Pararoseomonas sp. SCSIO 73927: one gene and its partner. The protein of the gene in region 2 binds, or shares a complex with, the protein of the main gene of each other region. Links are inferred from orthologs where the notes say so. Each region holds a gene or a part of one and is shown on either strand. Other genes may lie near its edges.

Region 1 (11,531 bases), 660 kb from region 2 along the record:
CGATGAACACCGTCGTCTTCTCCGGTTGCGTCGCGGGCCTCGCGCTGGGTCTCGCCCTCTTCCTCGCGGTGCAGGCGGACAAGTCGCTCCGCGGCGCCACCGTCTACCGCAGCCTCCTTATCTGGCCCTACGCGGTGGCCCCCGCCGTCGCTGCGGTGCTCTGGCTGTTCCTGTTCCAGCCGGAGGTCGGGATGATCGGCCGCGGGCTGCGCGCCATCGGCGTGCCCTGGGACTACCGGCTGAACGGCAATCACGCGATGATCCTCGTGGTCATCGCCGCGGTCTGGAAGCAGATCGCCTACAACTTCATCTTCTTCCTCGCGGGGCTGCAATCCATCCCGGCCTCCGTGCTGGAGGCGGCCGCGATCGACGGCGCCCGGCCGGCGCGGCGCTTCTGGACGGTGATCTTCCCCCTGCTCTCCCCCACCACCTTCTTCCTGCTGGTGGTGAACCTGACCTACGCCTTCTTCGAGACCTTCGGCATCATCCACGCCCTGACCAATGGCGGGCCCGCCAAGGCGACGGAGACGCTGATCTACAAGGTCTATGTCGACGGGGTGGAGAACCTGAACCTCGGGCAGTCCGCGGCGCAGAGCGTGATCCTGATGATCATCGTCATCGCGCTGACCGCCATCCAGTTCCGGGCCGTCGAGAAGAAGGTGCACTACTGATGGCGCCGGTCGCGGCTTCCATGGCGGCTCCCGTGCCCGTGCGCGACGACGCCCTGCTGCGCGCCACGCGCCGCCGCCGAATCCTCTCGCACGTGATGGCGCACGGGGCGCTGATCCTCGGCGTGCTCATCGTCGCCTTCCCGATCTGGATGACGCTCGTCGGCTCCACCCACGATGCCGGCACGATCGGGCGCGGCGACGTGCCGCTGCTGCCAGGCAGCCACGGGGCCGAGAATTTCGGCATCGCCTGGAACGAGGGCGGCGGGCGCACCCGCACCACGCCGGCGGGCACCATGCTGCTCAACAGCCTGATCATGGCGGTGCTGATCGCCGTCGGGAAGATCGCGATCTCCATTCTCTCGGCCTATGCCGTGGTGTTCTTCCGCTTCCCTCTGCGGATGGCGGCCTTCTGGGCCATCTTCATCACGCTGATGCTGCCCGTGGAAGTGCGGATCATCCCGACCTTCCAGGTCATCGTGGACCTCGGCCTCGTCAATACCTGGCCGGGGCTGGTGGTGCCGCTGATCGCCTCCGCCACCGCCACGCTGCTGTTCCGCCAGTTCTTCCTCACCATCCCCGACGAGTTCGTGGAGGCGGCGAAAATCGACGGCGCGGGCCCGCTCCGCTTCCTGAAGGACGTGGTGCTCCCGCTCTCCCTGACGAACATCGCCGCCCTCTTCGTCATCCTCTTCATCTACGGCTGGAATCAGTACCTCTGGCCGCTGCTGATCATCAACGACCGCTCCATGGAGACGATCGTGGTGGGGCTGTCCAAGATGATCGGGCGCGGCGACAGCCAGAACGACTGGAACACCATCATGGCGACCGCCGTGCTGGCCCTGCTGCCCCCCGTGCTGGTGGTGGCGCTGATGCAGCGCTGGTTCGTGCGCGGCCTGACCGAGACCGAGAAGTAACCCATGGCCACGCTTTCCCTGCGCGACGTGCGCAAGTCCTTCAACGCCACCGCCGTGCTGCACGGCATCGACCTCGAGGTCGCGGACGGCGAGCTGGTGGTGATCGTCGGCGCCTCCGGCTGCGGCAAGTCCACCCTGCTGCGGATCGTGGCGGGGCTGGAGACGCCCACCTCCGGCCAGGTCGTCATCAACAACCGGGACGTGACGGGGCTGGAGCCGGCCGACCGCGACATCGCCATGGTGTTCCAGAACTACGCGCTCTACCCGCACATGACTGTGCAGGGGAACATGGCCTACGGGCTGAAGATCCGCGGCCTGCCCCGCGCCGAGATCGACAGGCGGGTGAAGGACGCGGCCGACATCCTCGGCATCGGCGCCCTGCTGGACCGCAAGCCGAAGCAGCTCTCCGGCGGGCAGCGGCAGCGCGTGGCGATGGGCCGCGCCATCGTGCGGGAGCCCGCGCTGTTCCTCTTCGACGAGCCGCTGTCCAACCTCGACGCCAAGCTTCGCGTCCAGATGCGGGCGGAGATCCGGCGGCTGCAGAGGCGGCTCGGCGTCACCTCCCTCTTCGTCACCCACGACCAGGTGGAGGCGATGACGCTCGGCGACCGGCTGGTGGTGATGAACGCCGGCCGCCCCGCCCAGGTGGCGCCGCCGATGGAGATCTTCTCCCGCCCCGCCGACACCTACGTGGCCGGCTTCATCGGCAGCCCCTCCATGAACTTTATCCCCGCGACCCTGGAGGAGGGCGGGCTGGCCGCGCGCACCGCAGAGGGCCAGGCCATTCCCTTCGCCGACGGTCCGCGCCCCGGCCCGGCCGGAATGCCCCTCACGCTCGGCCTCAGGCCCGAGCACGTGGTGCACGGCGACGGACCCGGCTCGCTGCCTCTGGCAGTGGAGCTGATCGAGCCGCTGGGGTCGGAGACGGTGGTGCACGGCCGCGCGCCCGGCGGGCTGGCGGTCACGGCGCGGCTCCCCGGCGCCTTCTCCGGCGCCACCCTGCCCGTCCGCCTGCCGCCCGCGCATCTCCACGTGTTCGATGCCGGCAGCGGGCAGCGGCTGGACCCCTGATCACCCCTTCCGGCCGGCGCCGCCGACCGCTACCCATCCCTGCATGGACGCCTGGCCGAACGAGACCCCCGCCGCCCCGGAGGAGCCCGCCCGCCTGTGGCACGAGGGCCGCTTCGCGGAGGCCGCGCTGCGCTACGCGGCCGAGGCGGGCGTCCTGCCGGAGCCGGCCGGGGCGCTGCTCTGGCAGGGCCACGCCCTGCGGCGGGCGGGCGATCCCGACGCCGCCCTCGCCGCCTATGCCCGCGCCGCCGCCGAGGCCCCCGCCGATCCCGCGCCGCACCGGCACGCGGGGCACGCGCTCCGCGCCGCCGGGCGGCCGGAGGAGGCCTGGGAGCGCTACGCCATGGCCGTGGCGCTGGAGACGGGCGCGACATCGGGCCCCGGCGTGCAGGCGGCCGTCGCCGCGCTGATGGCCGGGGATCCCGCCCCGCCCGAGCCGCCGCACCCGCCGGCCCGCATCGTCCCGCCTGCCGCCGAGGCGTCGGTGCCCCACCCCACGCCGACGCCGCCCCTTACCCCGCCCCCTGCCCCACCGCGCCCCGCGCCGCGGATGCCGACGATGCTCGCCCCGCCGCCGCGCCCGCGCATGGCGATGCTGCGCGCCGGCGGCGCCGCCGGTCCGCGCGCCGCGGTGCCCGCCGGGGGCGGGATCGCCTTCGACGTGAGCGACCTCCTCCTCCACTTCGGAGGGCGGCGGACGCTCACGGGGATCCAGCGCGTGCAGGCCAGCCTCGTCGGCGCGGCGCTCGGCGCCGGGCTGGACGCCGCCTATCTCGCCTTCGACCGGGAGCGGGCGGCCTGGCGCGCCGTCCCCGCAGAGGCGCTGTCCCGCCTTCTCGCGGCGGCGGCGTCGGGCAGCGACACCGAGGAGCCGGGCTGGGTCGCGGCGCGGGACGCCGTGCTGGAGGCCGTCTCGCGGGGCCGGGCGCACGGCTTCGTGCCCGGCACCACCCTGGTGAACCTCGGCAATTCCTGGGGCATCCCGGACTACTTCCGCGGGCTGCGCGCCGCGCAGCGCGCCGCCGGGCTGCGCTTCGTGCCCTTCCTGCACGACTGCGTGCCGCTGGTGATGCCGGAGCACTGCGTGCGGGTGCTGGTGCAGGACTATGTCCGCTGGTTCTCCTCCATGGGCGTCCACGCCCACGGGGTGCTCTGCAACTCCGAGTGCACGCGCGCCGATGGCCGCCGCTTCCTGGAGGCGCTGCTGCCCGGGCTTGAGCTGCCGATGGAGGTGGTGCGGCTGGATGCCGACCCGCGCGGCAACGCGGCGCCGGACCCCTCCGCGCTGGACGGCACGCGGGCGCCGCGGCCGCCGGAGCCCTACGTCCTCTTCGTCGCCACGGTGGAGAGCCGGAAGGACCACCTGACCGCCTTCCGCGCTTGGCTGGCCCTGCTGCGCCGCCACGGCCCGGCGCGCGTGCCGCGGCTGGTCTGCGTCGGCGGCAAGGGCTGGCACGCGGAGGCGGCGATGAACCTGCTGGAGGGCAGCGCGGAGCTCTCCCGCCACGTGGTGCTGCTGCACGACGTCTCGGACGGCGGGCTGGCGGCGCTGTACCGGGACTGCCTCTTCACCCTCTACAACTCGCACTACGAGGGGTGGGGGCTTCCCGTTACGGAGAGCCTGGCCTGGGGCAAGGTGCCGGTGGTGCCCGCCCATTCCGCCCTGCTGGAATCCGGGGAGGGCGCGGCCGTCCTCGTCGATCCGCAGAGCGAGACGGCCATGGCGGCGGCGGTGGAGCGGCTGCTCTTCGAGCCCGGTGCGCTGGAAGCGGCGGAGGCGGCGGTGGCCGCCCTGCCGCCCCGGCGCCGATGGGACACGGTGCTGGCGCAGGTGGTGGCCGCGCTGGACGCCTTCGGCACGGCGCCGGTGACGCCGCTGGCGGAACGCCTCTCCCTCCCGCTCGGGCTGCACCTGCCGCTGGGGCGCGCGGATGCGGCGGCGCCGGACCCTGCGATCGCCCTGGCCGAGCTGGTGCGGGACGGGGTGGGCTGGCGCCCCCCGGCGGAGTGGGGCACGCCCCTGGCCGGCGGCCCGGCCCGGCTGCGCCTTCCCCTGCCGCCGGGGACGGAGGGGCTGCTGCGCCTGCACCTGGAGCTCCGGGCGGAGGGGGGCGGGGCGCTGGCCGTCGCGCTCTTCGCCGATTCCGCCCCGGCCGGCGGCGCCAGGATCCCCGACCTGCCCGCCGGCGACTTCGCCACCGCGCTGCCGGTGACGGTGGCGGCGGGAACGGCGGCGCTGGAACTGGAGATGGAAGCGCCGGAGGGGGCGAGCCTGCGCGGGATGATGCTCTGCCGGGACGACGACCTGCTGGCGCGGCTCTCCTTCCTGGAGGCGCAGGGCCTGCCCTCGCCCCGGATCGGCTGAAATACAGCCACCGGTTGCTGGAGTGTTAACGGCCGGGCCGGTGAGGCTGTGGCATGCACGCCATTCGCCCCTCCCGGTTAACCAGGGATTCACGCCTCTCCGGCACGATCCTCCGCATGATCAGCAGCAACTCCCTGGCCGCCTTCACGCAGGACGTCTCCCGCGCCGCCGGCATCGGGGAGGTCCGCCCGGTCCGCGCCGCGGCGGGCGGGGCGGAACGCTCTGCCGCGCCGCCCCAGCGCGCGCTGGAGGCGGTGCCGGCCGCCCCCGCTACACCCCTGCCCCGCGGCTCCCTGCTCGACCTGCGGGTCTAGGCGCCCCCTCGGTAAGGGGTTGTGACCGGACGGGGGGAACGCCATTCTTCCGCCTATGGCCGGGCATTTCGAGAGGGTACGGCAGGCGGATGAGGACCGCGACCGGCTGGTCTGCCGGGATTGCGGCTTCGTGGCCTATGAGAACCCGAAGATCGTGGTCGGCTCGATCGTTGCGGTGCCGGACGGCGCGGGCGGCGAGGGCGTGCTGCTCTGCCGCCGCGCCATCGAGCCTCGCCGGGGTTTCTGGACCCTGCCCGCCGGCTACATGGAGATGGGCGAGACCGTGGAGGAGGGCGCCCGCCGCGAGGCGTGGGAGGAGGCCCGCGCCCGGATCCGGACCGAAGGGGTCCTGGCCGTCTACTCCGTTTCCCGCATCGGCCAGGTGCAGGTCATGTTCCGCGCCCGGCTGGAGGAGCCCGGCTTCGAGGCCGGGCCTGAGAGCCTGGAGGTGCGCGCCTTCGCCTGGGAGGCGATCCCCTGGGACGAGCTCGCCTTCCCCACCGTGCGCTGGGCCCTGAAGGCCTGGCGCGAGGGGGCCGGCCATCCCGGTCCCGCCGTTCTCAACCCGCCCGAGGACCTGCGGGGCACCCGCCCCCTGCCCGGGCCCGTCCTGGCCGGAGGTGCCGGATGATTGCAACCCTTGCCCTGACCGCGCTCCTCATGGGCGCCGCGCCGGGCGGCAGCGGGCCGCCAGGTGCCGCCGTGCAGCTGGTGCAGGATGCCGCCCCGGAGGCGGCCCCGGCCCCGGCCCGGCGCCGCCCGCCCCGGCGCCGACCGGCGCGCCGCCGCCCGGCGCCGCCACCGCAGGAGGAGGTGCTGAACATCCCGGCCCCTGCCCCCACCCCGGCCCCGCAGGCCGACATCGCGCCGATGCCGAACCGCTCCATCGAGGCGCCGCGCATCGCGCCCCCGCCGGAGACGGCGACGATCCGCCCGGACCTGATCGAGCCGCGCGCCCTGCCGGACGCCCGCACCCAATCGGGCGCGAACAACTACACGGAACGTCAGGACCGGCTGTTCCGCGACCCGGCGGCGGGCGCGCGGCTGAACATTCCCTTCTCCTACTGACGGGCGCGCGCGGCCCGCCCGGGCGTCCACACATCGTCCGGGGCGATCCAAAGGGACGGGTCGCGCAGCCCGCTCGCCAGCGCCTCCGCCATCGCGGCCAGGATGCGCTCCCCCTTCTCTGCCCTGGCGGCCCGCGGGTCGCCGCGCACCCCGGTGACGGGCGCGCGCTCCTCGAACGACCAGAAGCGCTGGAAGGCGCTGCCGCCGACCGAGCGGGCGTTCTCGGACACGGCGCCGGCGATGCGGTCCTTCCGCACGCCCTCCGGGTCCAGCGCGAGGTAGAGGCTCGTCTCCGCCTCGCAGGCGTGCAGCGTGCCGGACTGGGTCTCCAGGATTCCGGCGATCGCCGCCGCGGCGGCGTTGTGGATCGTCACCGTCACCACGGGGATCCCCGTCTCCGCGCCCAGCTCCCGCGCGATCACCATCAGCGGCTCCACGTTCCCGCCATGGGAGTTGGAGAGGAGCAGCTTGCGGAACCCGCAGGCCTGGATGGACCGCACCACGCAGGCGATCACCGCCTGCATCGCCCGGAAGTCCAGGCTGATCGTGCCGCCGAAGGGCAGGTGGTGCTCGCTGATGCCCTGCCACATCGGGGGCAGCACGATCGCGGGCGCGTCCCCGGCCACCAGCTCCGCGGCGCGCACGGCGGTGGCATGGCCGATGAGGCTGTCCGTCCAGACCGGCAGGTGCGGCCCGTGCTGCTCCAGCGCGGCGACGGGCAGGACAACGGTGGCGTCGCGCGCGGCCCACTCGCCGATCTCGGCGGCGGTCATCCGCTCCCAGCGGACCTCGACCACTAGGAGAGCCCTACCAGGGAGCGCGCGTAGTCCCGCGCCTCGAAGGGCCGGAGGTCGGCGGCCGTCTCGCCCACGCCCACGGCGTGGACGGGCAGGCCGAACTCCTCCGCCAGGGCCACGACGACGCCGCCCTTGGCGGAGCCATCGAGCTTCGTCACGATCAGGCCGGTCACGTCCACCATCTCGCGGAACACCTTGCACTGCTGCACGGCATTCTGGCCGGTGGTGGCGTCCAGCACCAGCAGCACCGCGTGCGGCACTTCCCCGTCCAGCTTGCGGAGGACGCGCACGACCTTGCGCAGCTCCTCCATCAGCCCGGCCTTGTTGTGCAGGCGGCCGGCAGTGTCGATCAGCAGGATGTCGGCGCCCTCGGCCTTCGCGCGCTGCAGCGCCTCGTGCGCCAGGCCGGCGGCGTCGGCACCCTCCTTCGCGGGGGCCACCACGGTGCTGCCCGTGCGCTCCCCCCAGATCTGCAGCTGCTCGACGGCGGCCGCGCGGAAGGTGTCGCCGGCGGCCATCATCACGCGCCGCCCCTCCGCCCGGTAGTTCTGGGCCAGCTTGGCGATGGTGGTGGTCTTGCCCGTGCCGTTCACGCCGACCACGAGCACGACGTAGGGCTTCCTCCCCCAGTCCGGCGCCAGCGGCCGGGCCACGGGGGCCAGGATCTCCGCGATCTCCTCGGCCAGCGCCGCCTTCACCTCGTCCTCCCCCACCTCCTTGCCGAAGCGGGTGCGGCGGAAGCCGGCGACGATGCGCTGGGCGGCGGGCAGGCCGAGGTCGGCGGTGATCAGCGTCTCCTCCAACTCCTCCAGCGCCGCGTCGTCCAGGCGGCGCTTGCGGAAAAGGCCGGTGAGGTTCTCCGTCAGCCGCGCGGTGGAGCGGGAGAGGCCCGCCTTCAGGCGGGAGAAGAAGCCGCCCGTGGGGCCGGGCGCCTCGGGCTCCGGTCCGGGGGCGGGCGGCGCGGGCGCCGCCGGCGCCGGGGCCGGCTCCTCTCGCAGCACGGAGGGGGGCAGAACGGAGGAGGCGGGCGGCGGGGCGTGCAGGTGCACGACCTTCGGCGCCGCCTCCACCGCCTCCGGCTCGCCGGAATCGGGTTCCTCCGGAATGCCGGGCATCATGGGCCGCGGCGGCGGCGGGAAGCCCGCCTCCCCTGTCGGCAGCGGCGGGGGCTGCGGCGGCACGAAGCCCGGCACGCCCGAGACGGAGGGCAGCAGGTGGTCGGGCTGCCGCGCCTGGATCGGTGGGGGCGAGGCGGGCGGGTCGCCGGTGGTGGGATCCGGCTCCGGGACCTGCGGCTCCGGATCGGGCTCCCGCACCGGAGCGGGCGGCTCCGAGGGGCTGGGCGGGATCGCCGGCGCGTCGGGCTCCGTCGCCGGCGGCGGGGAGACGGGCTCCGGGGTGGTCAGGCGGCCGGTCAGCCGCCCCCACAGGTCCTTCAGGGCCATGCGCGCTCCTTCGCGTTGGGGCCTCTCACGCCGCCGGGGCGCGAGGGCCGGTCATGACGGGTAGGCGTCGAGGTCGATCATGCCCGTGAACGCGGTGGCGGTGGGGCCGGACATCAGCACGTAGCCGTCCTTCCGCCACTCGATCCGCAGGTCGCCGCCGGGCAGGGACACGGTGGCGGCGCGGGCGGAGAGGCCGCGGCGCGCCGCGTTCACCAGCGCGGCGCAGGCGCCGGTGCCGCAGGCCAGCGTCAGCCCCGCCCCGCGCTCCCACACCACGAGCTTCAGGTGGTCCGGCGCCAGGACCTGGACGAAACCGATATTGGCGCGCTCCGGGAAGAGCGGGTCGTGCTCCAGGGCCGGGCCGATGCGCGGGATGTCGAGGGCGGCGAGGTCCGGCACGAAGAAGGTGGCGTGCGGGTTGCCCATGGAGCAGCCGGCGGGGTCGGAGACGCCGTCGGCCGACAGCGGCAGGTGCAGCGTGTCCATCGCTCGCGCCAGCGGCACCTCGTCCCAGCCGGTCCGCGCCGGGCCCATGTCCACGCGGATGGTGCCGTCGGCCAGCCGCTCGGAGGGCAGCTCGCCGGAGATCGTGCGGACCGAGAGCGCGTCGCGCCCCGATTCCGTCATCACCAGCTCCGCCACGCAGCGGGTGGCGTTGCCGCAGGCCCCGGCCTCGGAGCCGTCGGGGTTGCGGATGCGCATGAACACCTCCGCCCCCTCCCCGCCCGGTTCCATGACGATGAACTGGTCGCAGCCGATCCCCGTGCGGCGGTCCGCGACGGCGGCGGCGCGGGCCGGGGTGATGGGCAGCGGCGCGGCCCGCGCGTCCAGCACGACGAAGTCGTTGCCGAGGCCGTGCATCTTGCGGAAGGGGATGATCATCGCGCCGCCGATATAGGCGCCGCCGGGGCGCGCCGGAAGCGGCGCCCCTTGCCCGCGGGGCCGATATGCCGGAGGGACGGGGTCAATGCAGGGCAAGCGCCGGTTCGGCAGCGGGGGAGAGGACGCCATGGGGAACGGGACCCAAGGCAACGGGACCCAAGGGAAAGGGACCGTGGGGGACGGGTCGGCTCGGGTGGTGCTCGTCATGGGCGTGTCCGGGGCGGGGAAGACCACGATCGCCCGTCTCCTCGCGGAGCGGCTGGGCTGGGCCTACCTGGAGGGCGATGACCTTCATCCCGCCGCCAACGTGGCGAAAATGGCGAGCGGCACGCCGCTGACGGACGAGGACCGCTGGCCCTGGCTCCGCGACATCGCCGCCCAGATCGATGGCTGGCTGGCGGAGGGGCGCTGCGGCGTCGTCACCTGCTCCGCCCTGAAGCGCCGCTACCGCGACGTGCTGATCGGCGGGCGGGCCGGGGTGCGGCTCGTCTACCTTAGGGGCGCGACCGACCTCCTCTCGCCCCGGATCGCCGCGCGGGCGGGCCACTTCATGCCGGCGACCCTGCTGGAGAGCCAGTTCGCCGCGCTGGAGCCGCCGACCGAGGACGAGCACCCCATCGTCATCGTGCCCGACCGGCCGCCGGAGGCGCTGGTAGGGTCGGTGGTCGAGGCGCTGGGTCGCTGATCCCCCTTGGCTGCCGCGGGAGAGCGGCCGGGGCAGCAGAGGGCCAGCCCTAGCCGGTCGGGGTGGGGGTAGGATCCAGAGTCGTGGCCGCGCCCGCCTCCCCGGGCATGAGCGCCCCGAGAACCTCGGCCGGCACCGCGTCGAAGCGCAGCCCGGCCTCGACGAAAAGGCGGGCGGAGATGTGGCCCCGCCGGTCCCATTCGGACTTCGTGCCGTTGCGCGGCGCGGCGGCGACCACCCGCCGGATGCCGGACTGGATGGAGAGCACGGCGCAGTGGTTGCAGACGGGCTTGCCCACAACGTAGAGCGTGCAGCCCCGTGCCTCCCGCCCGGCGAAGAGAAGCGCGGATTGCTCGGCATGCACCATCATGTCGAGCTTCGTGGGCTTGTCGGAGAGGCGGTCGACATCGTCCTCGATGCGGTTGGGGAAGCCGTTGAAGCCGGTCGCGACGATCCGGTTCAGCTCCGGCGCGACGATCACCGCGCCCACCCGGCCGCGCGGATCCTTGGACCATCCCCGGATGTGGGCGGCGAGGCCGAGGTAGCGCCGGTCCCAGCGGGAGAGCCCTGTCTCCTGCTCCTGGGTCATGCCACGCCTTCCCGGGTGCGGACGACGGTGACGCTGCACGGGGCGCGCGCCGCGACCTCCCCGGAGACGGAGCCGAGAACGCTCCGCAGCACGGAGTTCGCCCGCGCACCCATCACCACGTGGTCCACCCCGTTCGCCTCCGCGTACTCCAGCAGGGCCTCGGCGGCGGAGGAACCCTCCAGCACGTGGAAGGTGATGCGGCCCTCCTCGAGCCCCAGCGGCGCTGCCCAGTGGTGCAGCTCCGCCAGTCGCTGCACGCGGGCGGAGCGGCCCCTGTCGTCGTGCGGGGTGTCGCCGTTGATGAAGCCGTCCAGCAGCACGTTGAGAAGCGTCACGCGGGCTCCGGGCAGGGAGAGGAGAAGGTTGCGGAGGCTGGCGCGGATCGCCTCCGACAGGGCCGGGCTGCCCTCCCGCAGGTCCAGGGCCACCGCGATGATCGGGGCGGAGTGGGCGGTGGGCGCGGGCGCGCGCCGCGCCCCGGGGGTGCGGTCCTGGTTCACCCGGCGCTCCAGCACCGTCAGCCAGCCGTCGCGCCGCGGCTTCGTGGCGCGGGGGGTCAGGCGCACGGCCTCGGGGTTCCGCAGTTCGAAGGCGAGCTGGGCGGCGCTGGGGTGGCGGCGGGCCGGCTCCACCTCCAGGCAACGCAGGATGAGTTCCTGCAGCCAGGGCGGGATGTCCTTCCGCAGCCGGCGGGGCGGGTGCGGGTCCCGCCACAGGCGGCGGCGCACGG
Region 2 (11,572 bases):
CAAGCCCGAGGCGCGGCAGAACTACGCGCTGGAGCGCATGTGGGGCCCGGACAGCCCCGCGCCCGAGGAGACCACCATGCCGTCGCGCCCCTCCGGCGGGACGGCCGGGGATGAGGGTGCGGCCGAGGCCGACGACGAGGGGCTGGACGACGAGGATCTCGACGCCGACGAGGTCGTCCGGAGCGAGGACCTGGACGACGACGACGACGATGATGACGACGACGACACCGATGGGGACGATGACATGAACGGCGACGAGACCGCGGCCGATCCCGATCCCCGCAAGCCGATCGTGGACGGCGACGCCGACGACGCGCAGGCCGGAGACGCGCAGGACCGCGCCTATATCGGCGAGCTGGGCGATGGCCGCCCGGGCGGGAACGGCGACGGCGCCATCCTGCCCCGCGGCGAGGCGCTGGACGGCCCGGCCGGCTTCGCCTTCGACGTCACCGGCGAGGACATGCAGCCCACCTTCCCGGACGAGGAGTCGGGCGGGGCCGCCTCGCTGAGCGAGGGCGCGAACACCCGCAGGAAGGGTAAGCAGGACTGAAGCCGCCCCTTCTTCTCGCCGTCGGTCGCGCCCGCGGCGGGCCGGAGGCGGCGCTGTTCGAGCACTACAACGCCCGCCTCCGCCCGGCCCTGCACCTGCGGGAACTGGCGGAGGCGAAGGGCACCCCCGCCGAGATCCGGCGGCGGGAGGGCGCGCTTCTCCTCGCCGCCATCCCGGCGGAGGCGCTGGCCGTGGCGCTCGACCTCGGCGGCGAGATGCCGGACAGCGCGCGGCTGGCGGCCCTGACGGCGGGCTGGGCGGAATCCGGACGCCAGCTCGCCCTCGTCATCGGCGGGGCTGAAGGGCTGGACGAGGCGGTGCTGGCCCGCGCCGACCACCGCCTCTCCCTCGGCCCGCTCACCTGGCCGCACATGCTGGTGCGCGGGCTGCTGGCCGAGGCGTTGTTCCGGTCGCAGTGCATCCGCACGAACCACCCTTACCACCGCGCCTGGCGGCCGGGCTAATCCGCGGCCCCCCCGCGAAAAACGTTGTGGTCACGGGGATGTGAGGTAAGCTCGCCCTTATGATCGCACTCGTCGTCGCAGCGATGATCTGGATCGGGCTCCACGTCGGCATTGCCGGCACGCGGGCGCGGGCGGCCTGGGCGGCGCGGCTGGGCGAGGGCGGGTTCCGGGCCACCTTCTCCCTCGCCTCCGCCCTCGCGATCACCCTTCTGGTGCTGGCCTGGCGCAGCGCGCGCACGGCGCCGCTCTGGGCCGTGCCGCGCCCCCTCGGCTGGGTGCTGGTGGCGGCGATGCTCCCCGCCTTCATCCTCTTCGCCGGCAGCCTCATGGCGCGGAACCCGACCGCGGTGGGCCAGGGCGGGGCGCTGTCGGCGGAGCCGCGGGGCGTGCTGCGGATCACGCGGCACCCGATGCTCTGGTCCTTCGCCATCTGGGCGGCGGTCCACATCCTCGGCAATGGCGACCTCTCCTCCCTCGTCTTCTTCGGTGCCTTCCTGGCCACGGCCGCGCTCGGCATGCCCTCGCTGGACGCCAAGGTGGCGGCGCGGGACCCGCAGGGCTGGGCCGGCTTCGCGGCCCGCACCTCGGTCCTGCCCTTCGGCGCCGTGCTGGGCGCGCGGAACCATCTGGCCTGGCGGGAGGTGGCCTTGCCGGCCCTGGTGGGGCTGCTGGCCTGGGCGGCGATGCTGCACCTCCACCCCGCCATCTTCGGCGTCTCGCCCCTGCCGGACTGATCCCGGCGCCGTCCCTCCTGCACGGCTCCTCCAGACAGCCCTTGCACCTGGCGGCCGGGCGGGCGATTCCTGCCCGCCCATCCTCCAGGGAGTGGCCCCGCATGACCCGGACCACGCCGGACACCGACGCCGTGGCCCCCCACCCCGTCCTCGCCCACCGCTACGGCCGGGCGGAGGAGCGGGAGGGCTTCGTCCGCAGCCTCTTCGACGAGACGGCGCCGCATTACGACCGGATCGACCGCGTCTTCTCTCTCGGCACCGGGCCGGGCTACCGCCGCCGCGCGCTGCGGGAGGCGGGGCTGCGGCCGGGGATGCGGGTGCTGGACGTGGCCGTAGGCACCGGGCTCGTCGCGCGGCAGGCCGTGGCGATCACCGGCGACCCCGCCCTCGTCACCGGGCTGGACCCGAGCGAGGGGATGCTGGCGGAGGCGCGGAAGAGCCTGCCCGGCGTCACCCTCGTCCAGGGGCGGGCGGAGCGGATCCCTCTGCCGGACGGCAGCATGGACTTCCTCTCCATGGGCTACGCGCTGCGCCACGTGGCCGATCTCGGCGCGGCCTTCGCGGAGTACCGGCGCGTGCTGCGCCCGGGCGGCACGGTGCTGCTGCTGGAGATCGGGCGGCCGGAGAGCCGACTCGCCCGGATGGTGGAGCGCTTCTACATGGGCGCGGTGATCCCCGCCCTCTGCCGCATCGCCGCGCCCCGGCACCGCTCCGGCGAGCTGATGCGCTACTACTGGGAGACGATCGAGGCCTGCGTGCCGGCGGAGACCATCCTCGGCGCGCTGGGCGCGGCCGGGTTCCGCGACGCGGCCTGCGCGACGGAGTTGGAGGTCTTCCGGGCCTACACCGCCCGGGCCTGAACGGGGGCGGCCCGCACGGCCCGGCCCCGCATCGCCCGCCGCAGCGGCATCTCCACCAGCCAGTAGAGCACCAGCCCCGCCGCGATGCAGGCGCCGGCCGCGACGAGAAGGAAGAGCAGCGTGCCCCCCATCCCGCCCGGCATGGGCAGGCGCCGCCAGGCCTCCGCCAGCGCTGCCAGCACGGTGCCGTGGCAGAGATAGAGGGCGTAGGAGGCGTCGCCGAGCAGCAGGGGCCCCCGCCGTGAGGGCACCCGCCCCGCCGCCTCCAGCCCCAGGGCGCCGAGCACGACCAGCGCGGCGGGGGGGCCGAGGGCGAGCCCGCGGGAGAGGGGCTCCGACAGCGTCCAGCCCAGGGGAAGCAGGGCGAAGCCCAGCGCCAGCAGCGCGGCGGAGGCGCCCGGCCCCGGCATCCGCCCGGCGAGCAGCAGCCGCCCGAGCGCCATGCCCAGCCAGAACTCCAGCACCACGGTGGAGCCGTAGAAGGCGAGCCCGAGGCCAGGCCGGGGCAGGAGCTGCGCCAGGGCCACGGGCAGGGCCAGCGCCGCCCCCACCGCCCAGAACCGCGCCCGCGCGGGCAGCAGCAGGGCCAGGCCGAAGAGAAGGTAGAAGGCCATCTCGTAGTTCAGGGTCCAGCCGGGGATGAGGACCGGCAGGGGCAGCCCCATGGCAGGGTGCGGCCAGGGCAGGAACAGGAAGGAGGCCAGCGTGTGCGCCGGGTCGAAGCGCGCCGTGCGGAGAAGGCTGGGCGCGACGAGGGAGACGGCCACGAGCATCGCGGTGAGGACCCAGTAGAGCGGCACCACCCGCACGGCCCGGCGCCACAGGAAGGCGGCGGGCCTCACGGGCTGCAGGCTCGTCGTCACCCACATGATGAGCCCGCTGATGACGAAGAACACGTCCACCCCGCCCGCGAGCCAGTCCGTGCCCGCCAGGGGGAGCCCGAGCCGGTCCGTCTGCAGCCGGGCGTGGTAGAGCACCACCATCAGCGCGGCGAGCGCCCGCAGGTACTGGACGGAGACGAGCTGGGGCATGCGGGCGGGCATGGCCGGGTCATCGGGCCGGTCTCACCATGTTGCAAGGCTGGCTCTTTCCGGAGATCGCGCGGCGGAGGCGGCGGCGGCGGGGCAGCGAGGGGGCGGCGCCCTGTTCAAGCCCCTGCCCCGGCGCTATGGCAGGCCACCCCGCACGCCAGGAGCGCCCGATGGCCCGTCCGAAGCCCGTCATGCTCGTCATCCTCGATGGCTGGGGCTGGCGGGAGGAGCGGGCGGACAATGCCGTGCTCCTGGCGGATACACCGACCTTCGACGGCCTCTGGTCCTCCTGCCCGCGCGCCTTCCTGCGCACCTGCGGCCCCGATGTGGGCCTGCCGGAGGGGCAAATGGGCAATTCCGAGGTGGGGCACCTGAACATCGGCGCCGGGCGGGTGGTGATGCAGGACCTGCCGCGCATCGGCGCCGCCGTCGCGGACGGCTCCCTCGCCGCCCTACCGCCGCTCGTGGCCCTGGGGGCGAAGCTGAAGGCCACGGGCGGCACGCTGCACCTCCTCGGCCTGCTCTCCCCCGGCGGCGTGCACGCGCACCAGGACCACGCGCTGGCAATCGCGCGGATCGTGGCGGCGCAGGGCATCCCCGTGGCCGTCCATGCCTGGACCGATGGCCGGGACACCGCGCCCCAGGGGGCCGAGACCACCCTGCCCGCCTTCGAGATGGCCCTGCCGGACGGGGCGCGCATTGTCACCGTCACCGGGCGCTACTTCGCGATGGACCGCGACAACCGCTGGGAGCGTGTCTCCCAGGCCTGGCGGGCCATGGTGCTCGCCGAGGGGGCGAGCGCCCCGACGGCGCTGGAGGCGGTGCGGGCCGCCCATGCCGCGGGCAAGACGGACGAGTTCGTCCCGGCCACGGTCCTGCCGGGCTATGCGGGCATGAAGGACGGGGACGCGCTGGTCTGCTTCAACTTCCGCGCGGACCGGGTGCGCCAGATCCTTGCCGCGCTGCTGGACCCGGCCTTCGGCGGCTTCGACCGGCCGCGCGCGCCGGCGTTCTGCGCCGCCATCGGGATGACGGAGTATTCCGAGGCGTTGAATCCCTTCCTGGACACGCTCTTCCCGCCTCAATCCATGGCTGACCTGCTCGGCCCGACGGTGTCGATGGCGGGACTGAGACAGCTCCGCATGGCGGAGACGGAGAAGTACCCGCACGTCACCTACTTCCTGAACGGCGGGGAGGAGACGCCCTCGCCCGGCGAGGACCGGGTGATGGTCGCCTCGCCGAAGGTCGCGACCTACGACCTGCAGCCGGAGATGTCGGAGCCGGAGCTGGCGGAGAAGGCGGAGGCCGCGATCCGCTCCGGCGACTACGACATGATCATCCTCAACTTCGCCAACGCCGACATGGTCGGGCACACCGGCAGGCTGGAGGCCGCCATCAAGGCCTGCGAGGCGGCGGATGCCGGGCTGGGCCGGATCGCCGGGGCCATCCGGGATGCCGGCGGCGCGCTGCTGGTCACGGCGGACCACGGCAACGCGGAGATGATGCGGGATCCCGTCACGGGCGGCCCGCACACGGCGCACACGCTGAATCCCGTGCCCGTGCTGCTGATGGGGGGCCCTGCGGGCATCTCGCTGCATGACGGCCGGCTGGCGGATCTGGCGCCCACGATGCTGGCGCTGCTCGGCCTGCCCCAGCCGCAGGCCATGACCGGACGGAGCCTGATCAACACCCCGCCCCGGGCGACGACGACCGGGTGAGCATGACGTGAGCCCGGGTGGCGCCCGCGCCCCCTTCCCACAGGCGCGGCGGGGCGGAACCCTCCGCCTCGCCCTGCTGCTCGGGCTGATCCCCTCCCTCGTCCTGGCGCAGCCCAGCCGTCGCGCCCTGGAGGAGGTGGAGCGCGGCGCCCGCACGGCGCGCGACGAGGCCGCCGCCATCGCCCGCGACGCCCGCACGGCGGAGGCGGCGGAGCGCGCCCTCTCCGCCCGCCGCGCTGAGGCGGGGCGGCGGGCCGTTGCCGCCGAGGAGGCCGTGGCCGAGGCGGAGGGGCGGCTGGAGGCCGCCGCCGCCGCCCGCGAGGCCGCCGAGGCCGACCTGACGCGGCGCGCCGAGGCGCTGGCGCCCCTGATCCCCGCCATGCGCCGCCTCGGCCTCTGGCCGGCCGAGACGCTGCTGGTGATCCCCGCCCCGCCGGAGGAGGCGCTGCGCGGCGCGCTGGTGCTGCGCGGGGTCGCCGCCCGCCTGGCGCGGGAGGCGGCGGAGTACCGCGCGGCGAAGGAGGAGGCGGACCGGAAGACGGTCGTGCTGGAGGCGGAGCGGGCCCGGCTGGTGGCCGCCCGCGCCGCGGCCAGGGAGGCGGCGGAGGCGGTGGAGGCGGCGCTGGCCGAGGCCCGCGCCCGGCGGGAGGTTGCACGGGACGCCGAGGACACCGCCACCCGCCGCGCCGCCGACGCCGCGGCCGGCGCCCGGGACCTGCGCGGCGCGGTGGAGCGGCTGGAGCGCGAGGCCCGCGCGCGGGAGGCGCGGGAGCGCGCCGAGGCGGAGCGGCGCGAGCGCGCGGCCGAGGCCCGCGAGCGCGAGGCGGCCGGGCGCCGCCAGGAGGCCGAGACCCGCGCGCGGGAGAACGAGGCGCGCCAGGCCGCGCGGGAGGAGCAGGAGGCGCGGGAGAGCGCCGAGGCCGCGCGGGAGCGGCTCCGCGAGGCCGCGGCGCCGCCCCGCGTCAGCCGCGGGGCGCCCGTGGCGGGGTCCGTCCAGCGGGCCTTCGGCCAGGGCGGGGCCAATGGCCAGACCTGGTCCGCCCCCGCCGGGGCGCGGGTGGTCAGCCCCTGCGGCGGGCGGGTGGTCTTCTCCGGCCCGTTCCGGTCCTACGGGCGGATGTTGATTGTGGATTGCGGCGGCGGATACCATTTCGTCCTGGCCGGTCTCGACCGGCTGGACGCGGAGCCCGGGCAGCGCGTTCTGGCCGGGGAGGCCGTGGGAACACTTGGTAACGCCGGGGTATCTGGCGGGGGCCGCGCGACGCTATACCTTGAACTGCGCCGCAGCGGGCAACCCGTGGACCCCGCGGGCTGGACTTCCAGGGGCTGACGCGCAGGGGCTGCCGCGCGCCGGCACCCCGCGTGGCTTAACTGCTGGGCAGCACGCCCCGCGGCAATATGACAGCGCCGTGGCCCACCGCGGCGAGAGGGGTGTCTGACGGATGCGAGTTCCTGCTGAGCGTTCCTCGACCAACAGCAGCGCGGGCGGAAACGCGGGCGAGGGCAACGGGGCCGAGAACGGCGGGAGGTCCCGCTTCCGCGCCCGCACCGTCGCGGCCGTGGCCGCCGCCTTCACCGCCGGCGCCATCGCCGGCCCCGTGGTGACGGCCTGGGCCCAGGAGGGATCGCGCGCCGAGACCTACCGGCTGCTGAACCTGTTCGGCGACGTGTTCGAGCGGGTGCGGGCCGAGTACGTGGAGCCCGTGAACGACCGCGAGGTGATCGAGAACGCGATCAACGGGATGCTGCAGGGGCTGGACCCGCACTCCTCCTACATGAACCTTCGCAACTTCCGCGACATGCAGGTGCAGACCCGCGGCGAGTTCGGTGGGCTGGGCATCGAGGTCTCGCAGGAGGCCGGCTACGTGAAGGTGATCTCCCCCATCGACGACACGCCGGCCGCCCGCGCCGGGGTGAAGCCCGGCGACCTGATCACCCACATCAACGAGAAGACGACCCAGGGCCTCACCCTCCAGGAGGCGGTGGACCAGATGCGGGGCGAGCGGGGCACGAGCATCCGCCTGACCATCCGGCGCGAGGGCACGGCCACCCCGATCGAGGTGAGCCTGACCCGCGACGTGATCCGCCCGCAGGTGGTGCGCGCGCGGCTGGAGCAGGGGGACATCGCCTATATCCGCCTGACCTCCTTCAACGAGCAGACCGAGGTGGGCCTGCGCCGGGCACTGCAGAGCCTCCGCTCCCAGGCCGGGGGCAACCTGAAGGGCGTCGTGCTGGACCTCAGGAACAACCCGGGGGGGCTGCTGGACCAGGCAATCCAGGTCTCCGACGACTTCCTGGACCAGGGCGAGATCGTCTCCACCCGTGCCCGCCGGGCGGAGGACGCGCAGCGCTGGAACGCCAAGTCCGGCGATATCACCAACGGCCTGCCCGTGGTGGTGCTGGTGAATGCCGGCTCCGCCTCCGCCTCCGAGATCGTGGCGGGCGCGCTGCAGGACCACCGGCGCGCGATCGTCATGGGCGTGAAGAGCTTCGGCAAGGGTTCCGTGCAGACCGTTATGCCGCTGCCGGGGAACGGCGCCATCCGCCTGACCACCGCGCGCTACTACACCCCCTCCGGCCGATCCATCCAGGCGACCGGCATCCAGCCCGACATCGAGGTGCTGGCCCAGCGCGAGGACGCGCAGCAGACCCGCGAGCGCGACCGCGAGGCGGACCTGAATCGCGCCTTGCGGAACGACAACAACCCGACGCCGGGCACGGCCCAGGGCGCCAGCGCCCGCCCGCCCGCGCCGCTGCCGCCGCTGAACCTGCCGCCGGCGACCCTTTCCGCCGTGCAGCGCATGCCGCCGGAGGGCGCGCCCGCCTTCGACGCGACGAAGCCGGAGACGGACCACCAGCTCCAGCAGGCCATCGGGCTGCTGCACAGCATCGCGGCCAACCCGCCGCAGCGCCGCGCCAGCCGCTGAGGCCGGGAGGACGCCGAAGCCCGCGATGAAGGCCCTCGGCGTCTTCTGGCTGCTCCTTCTCGCCGCGCTCGGGGCCGGCGCTCTCGCCCTGCACCGGGCGGGGCCGCCCGAGGGCGGGATCCCCGCCTCCCTGCGCCGGGAGGGCGGCGATCCGTCCGCCCCGCCGGAGGTGGCCGGGGAGCCGGCTCCTGCCGCGCCGGCCCCCGCTTCGCCGGAGGTGCCCGCCGCCGTGGGCGAAGCCGCGCCACCTGCGGCGGTGCCAGAGCCTCGTCCGCCAGAGCCCAGCTCGCCGGAGCCCCGCCCACCGGAGGCGCCCCCAAGCGCGCCCGAGCCGCCGCCCCTGTCCGCCCCGGCCGGCCGGGCGGAGGCGTCCACCGATCGCCCCATCCCGCCGCCGGACCCGAATCTTCAGGAACCCTCCCCCCACGGCCCCCTGCCCCGCGCGGGGGTGGATGGGCGCACCTCCATCCGCGCCTATGGCCGCCCCTATGACCGCGCCGAGGCGCGCCCGCGCATCGCCCTGGTGGTCGGCAACCTCGGCCTCTCCGCCGCCCTCTCCGAGGAGGCGATCCGGCGCCTGCCGCCGGAGGCCGCCCTCGCCTTTTCCCCCTACGCGGCCCGCCCCGCCCCTCTGCTCGAGCGCGCCCGGGCGCGGGGCATGGAGGTGCTCAGCGCGCTGCCGCTGGAACCCGCCAACTACCCGGTGAACGATCCCGGCGACCGCGCACTGCTGACCACCCTGCCGGTGGCGGAGAACGCGGACCGGCTGGCCTGGTCCCTCTCCCGCATCGCCGGCCAGGTGGGGGCGGTCGGGGCGCTGGGGCCGATGCGGGGGGAGCGCTTTGCGGCGCTGCCGGAATCCCTGGGCGGGCTGCAGGACGTGCTGCGCGGGCGCGGCCTTCTCTACGTCGATCCACGCCCCGGTGCCCCCTCCCCCGCCCGCGCCTGGGGCCGGAGCGTGGACGTGGTGGTGGACGAGCCCGCCACGCGGGGCGAGATCGACCGCCGGCTGGCGGAGCTGGAGCGCATCGCGCGGGAGAGGGGCACGGCGCTCGGGCTTGCCGGCGACGTCTCCCCCGTGCTGGTGGACCGCGTGGCCGCCTGGGCCGCCGGGCTGGCGGAGCGGGGCGCGGTGATGGCCCCCCTCACCGCCCTGATCCGTCGCCCCGAGGATATCCCGCGGGAACCGAGATGACTCAACCTTCGACCCAACTCCCCTTGCGCCCCAATGTCGGCGCCTGCCTCTTCAACCGCGAAGGCTTGGTCTTCATCGGCCGCCGCGCGGACCAGCCGGCGGGAGAGGCCGCCTCGGGCGCCTGGCAGATGCCGCAGGGCGGGCTGGACGGGGGCGAGGAGCCCGAGGCCGCTGTGCTGCGCGAACTGTCCGAGGAGATCGGCACGCGCAATGCCCGGGTGATGGGTCGGATGGAGGAGTGGCTGGACTACGACCTGCCCGCCCACCTCGTCGGCAAGGCACTGGGCGGGCGGTTTCGCGGGCAGACGCAACTGTGGTTCGCCCTGCGCTTCCTCGGCGAGGACAGCGAGATCCGGCTGGATGCCGACCGGCACCAGGAATTCGACGCCTGGCGCTGGGTGCCCCTGGCGGAGCTGCCCGCCATCGCCGTGCCCTTCCGCCGGCCGATCTACGAGCGGCTGGCCCTGGACTTCGCGCGGTACGCCGTGCCCGGCTAGGCGGCCGTGTTGAAGCTGCGGGCCATGGCCCGCCACATCTCCTTGCGGTTGTACTCCCAGTCCAGCGGCAGGGCGCGGTGCAGCTTGCCGTCCCGGCGGGCCACATCCGCCTGGATCACCGTCCAGGAGAATCGGTCCACGAGGCCCCAGGTGAGGAAGGTCCGCACCCCCGCCTCCGCCGAGGCGGAGATGAAGGCGGCGACGCGGTCCGCCACCAGCCGGTCCCTGGCCACGTAGTCCTCCGGCACGCTGTCGCCTTCCCGCACGTCCAGCTCCGTGATCAGCACGGAGACGCCCTCGGCCCGAAGGGCGCGGAGGAAGCTGCCGAAGATCGCGGGGCTGAAGGGGTTCCGCATCTGCAGGTGCGCCTGGATGCCCACTGCGTCGAGCGGGACCCGCTTGCGGACGAGGTCGCGGACGAGGTTCAGCAGGCGGCGGCGCTTCTCCTCCGCCCAGGGCGTGTCCTCCTCCACCCCGTAATCATTCAGCACGAGGCGCAGCGTCGGGTCCTGCTCCCGCGACATGCGAAGGGCGGTCTCGATGTAGCCGGGGCCGAGGGCGCGGAAGAAGGGGGAATTGCGGAGCTCGCCATCCGCCTGAGGCGTGTCGCTCCCGGGCGGATCGGCGACGATCTCGTTCACCACGTCCCAGTCGCGGATCCGCGCGCGGGTGGTGTTCAGCACGCGGGAGATGTGGGCGGCCATCACGCCGCGGGCGCGCTGCGGGCCTTCCGCGATCGCGGCCAGGGCCCAGTCCGGGAAGGCCTCGTGCCAGACCAGTGCGTGGCCGCGGACGGGGCGGCCCCGGGCCTGGCCCCAGTTGACGATCGCGTCCAGCCCGGAGAAGTCGAACTCCCCCTCCTTCGGCTGCAGGCTGGACCACTTCGCCTCGAACTCCGGTACCAGCACGCCCGCCTCGCGCTCGTAGGCGGCGGCGTAGAGCGGGTCGGTCGCCAGCATGTTCGCCTGGACCGCGGCGCCGAAGGTGAAGCCGCGGCCCCGCGCGACCTGCCACAGGCCGGGGGGCGGGTTGAGCTCCGGGCTGGCCTGCTGGGCGTGGGCGGTGGCGGCCATGCCCGCCAGCGCCATGCTGAGCGCCGTGCGACGGGTCGCCTCCCCCGCCGGGAGGGACGGGGGAAGCGCGGGGCTCATGCGGCGGCGCGGCCGGGCGCGGCGTTCTCGTTGGCGGCGCGCAGCAGGGCTTGGCGATACTTCTCACGCCGCCATTGCAGCAGCCGCCAGGCGCCCTTGGCCGCGAGGTCCGACATGCGACCGCGGGGCTCCAGCCCGATCGACTTGAACACCATCCCCATGCTCCTCTCGATGTGCCGGAAGCGGTAGAAGGACATTGCGCGGCCCATGTAGCCGGTGATGCAACGGTCGTGGCTGTAGGGGGTGTCCGCGGTCTCGTTGCCGCAGTGGTAGGCGAAGGCGAGCTCGTCGTCCTCGGACTCGCCGATGCGCCCGGCGGCCACGCGCAGCCGCTTGGGGAAGGAGAGCTTCTCCCGCGCCAGGTACCGCTTCATGTGATCGTAGAAGAGCTTAAAGTGCCGGTACTCGTCGGCCGCGATCAACCGGCAGACCTGGCGCAGCACCG

Evidence for each region.
Region 1: the proteins of VQH23_RS25445 (region 2) and dapF are in contact, whole or in part, in a solved structure (PDB 5YGU), measured with the Escherichia coli proteins. The link is inferred for Pararoseomonas sp. SCSIO 73927 from one-to-one orthologs.

What each region holds. Positions count from the first base shown.
Region 1 is NZ_CP146232.1:4,715,375-4,726,905, forward strand. What follows is about bases 7,613-10,568. They hold dapF (diaminopimelate epimerase), read right to left. Parts: upstream 9,528-10,568; coding sequence 8,697-9,527; downstream 7,613-8,696. Other genes in these bases: ftsY (signal recognition particle-docking protein FtsY), read right to left, coding at 7,613-8,645; VQH23_RS22320 (gluconokinase), read left to right, coding at 9,700-10,212; VQH23_RS22325 (deaminase), read right to left, coding at 10,262-10,568. In the rest of the region: sn-glycerol-3-phosphate ABC transporter permease UgpA, read left to right, coding at 1-671; sn-glycerol-3-phosphate ABC transporter permease UgpE, read left to right, coding at 767-1,585; sn-glycerol-3-phosphate ABC transporter ATP-binding protein UgpC, read left to right, coding at 1,589-2,656; VQH23_RS22285 (glycosyltransferase), read left to right, coding at 2,700-5,021; VQH23_RS22290 (hypothetical protein), read left to right, coding at 5,138-5,335; VQH23_RS22295 (NUDIX domain-containing protein), read left to right, coding at 5,391-5,966; VQH23_RS22300 (hypothetical protein), read left to right, coding at 5,963-6,403; VQH23_RS22305 (creatininase family protein), read right to left, coding at 6,397-7,176; more of ftsY, read right to left, coding at 7,200-7,612; more of VQH23_RS22325, read right to left, coding at 10,569-10,801; VQH23_RS22330 (bifunctional serine/threonine-protein kinase/universal stress protein), read right to left, coding at 10,798-11,531. UniProt on the Escherichia coli protein: Involved in the succinylase branch of the L-lysine biosynthesis and in the biosynthesis of the pentapeptide incorporated in the peptidoglycan moiety. Catalyzes the stereoinversion of LL-2,6-diaminopimelate (L,L-DAP) to meso-diaminopimelate (meso-DAP).
Region 2 is NZ_CP146232.1:5,376,605-5,388,176, forward strand. The notes cover bases 8,229-11,225. They hold VQH23_RS25445 (RNA pyrophosphohydrolase), read left to right. Parts: upstream 8,229-9,475; coding sequence 9,476-9,976; downstream 9,977-11,225. Other genes in these bases: VQH23_RS25435 (S41 family peptidase), read left to right, coding at 8,229-8,284; VQH23_RS25440 (divergent polysaccharide deacetylase family protein), read left to right, coding at 8,310-9,479; VQH23_RS25450 (endo-1,4-beta-xylanase), read right to left, coding at 9,973-11,127; VQH23_RS25455 (ferritin-like domain-containing protein), read right to left, coding at 11,124-11,225. Also shown: VQH23_RS25405 (23S rRNA (pseudouridine(1915)-N(3))-methyltransferase RlmH), read left to right, coding at 547-1,014; VQH23_RS25410 (NnrU family protein), read left to right, coding at 1,074-1,748; VQH23_RS25415 (class I SAM-dependent methyltransferase), read left to right, coding at 1,850-2,608; VQH23_RS25420 (acyltransferase), read right to left, coding at 2,590-3,651; gpmI (2,3-bisphosphoglycerate-independent phosphoglycerate mutase), read left to right, coding at 3,810-5,357; VQH23_RS25430 (peptidoglycan DD-metalloendopeptidase family protein), read left to right, coding at 5,365-6,687; more of VQH23_RS25435, read left to right, coding at 6,800-8,228; more of VQH23_RS25455, read right to left, coding at 11,226-11,572. UniProt on the Escherichia coli protein: Master regulator of 5'-end-dependent mRNA decay.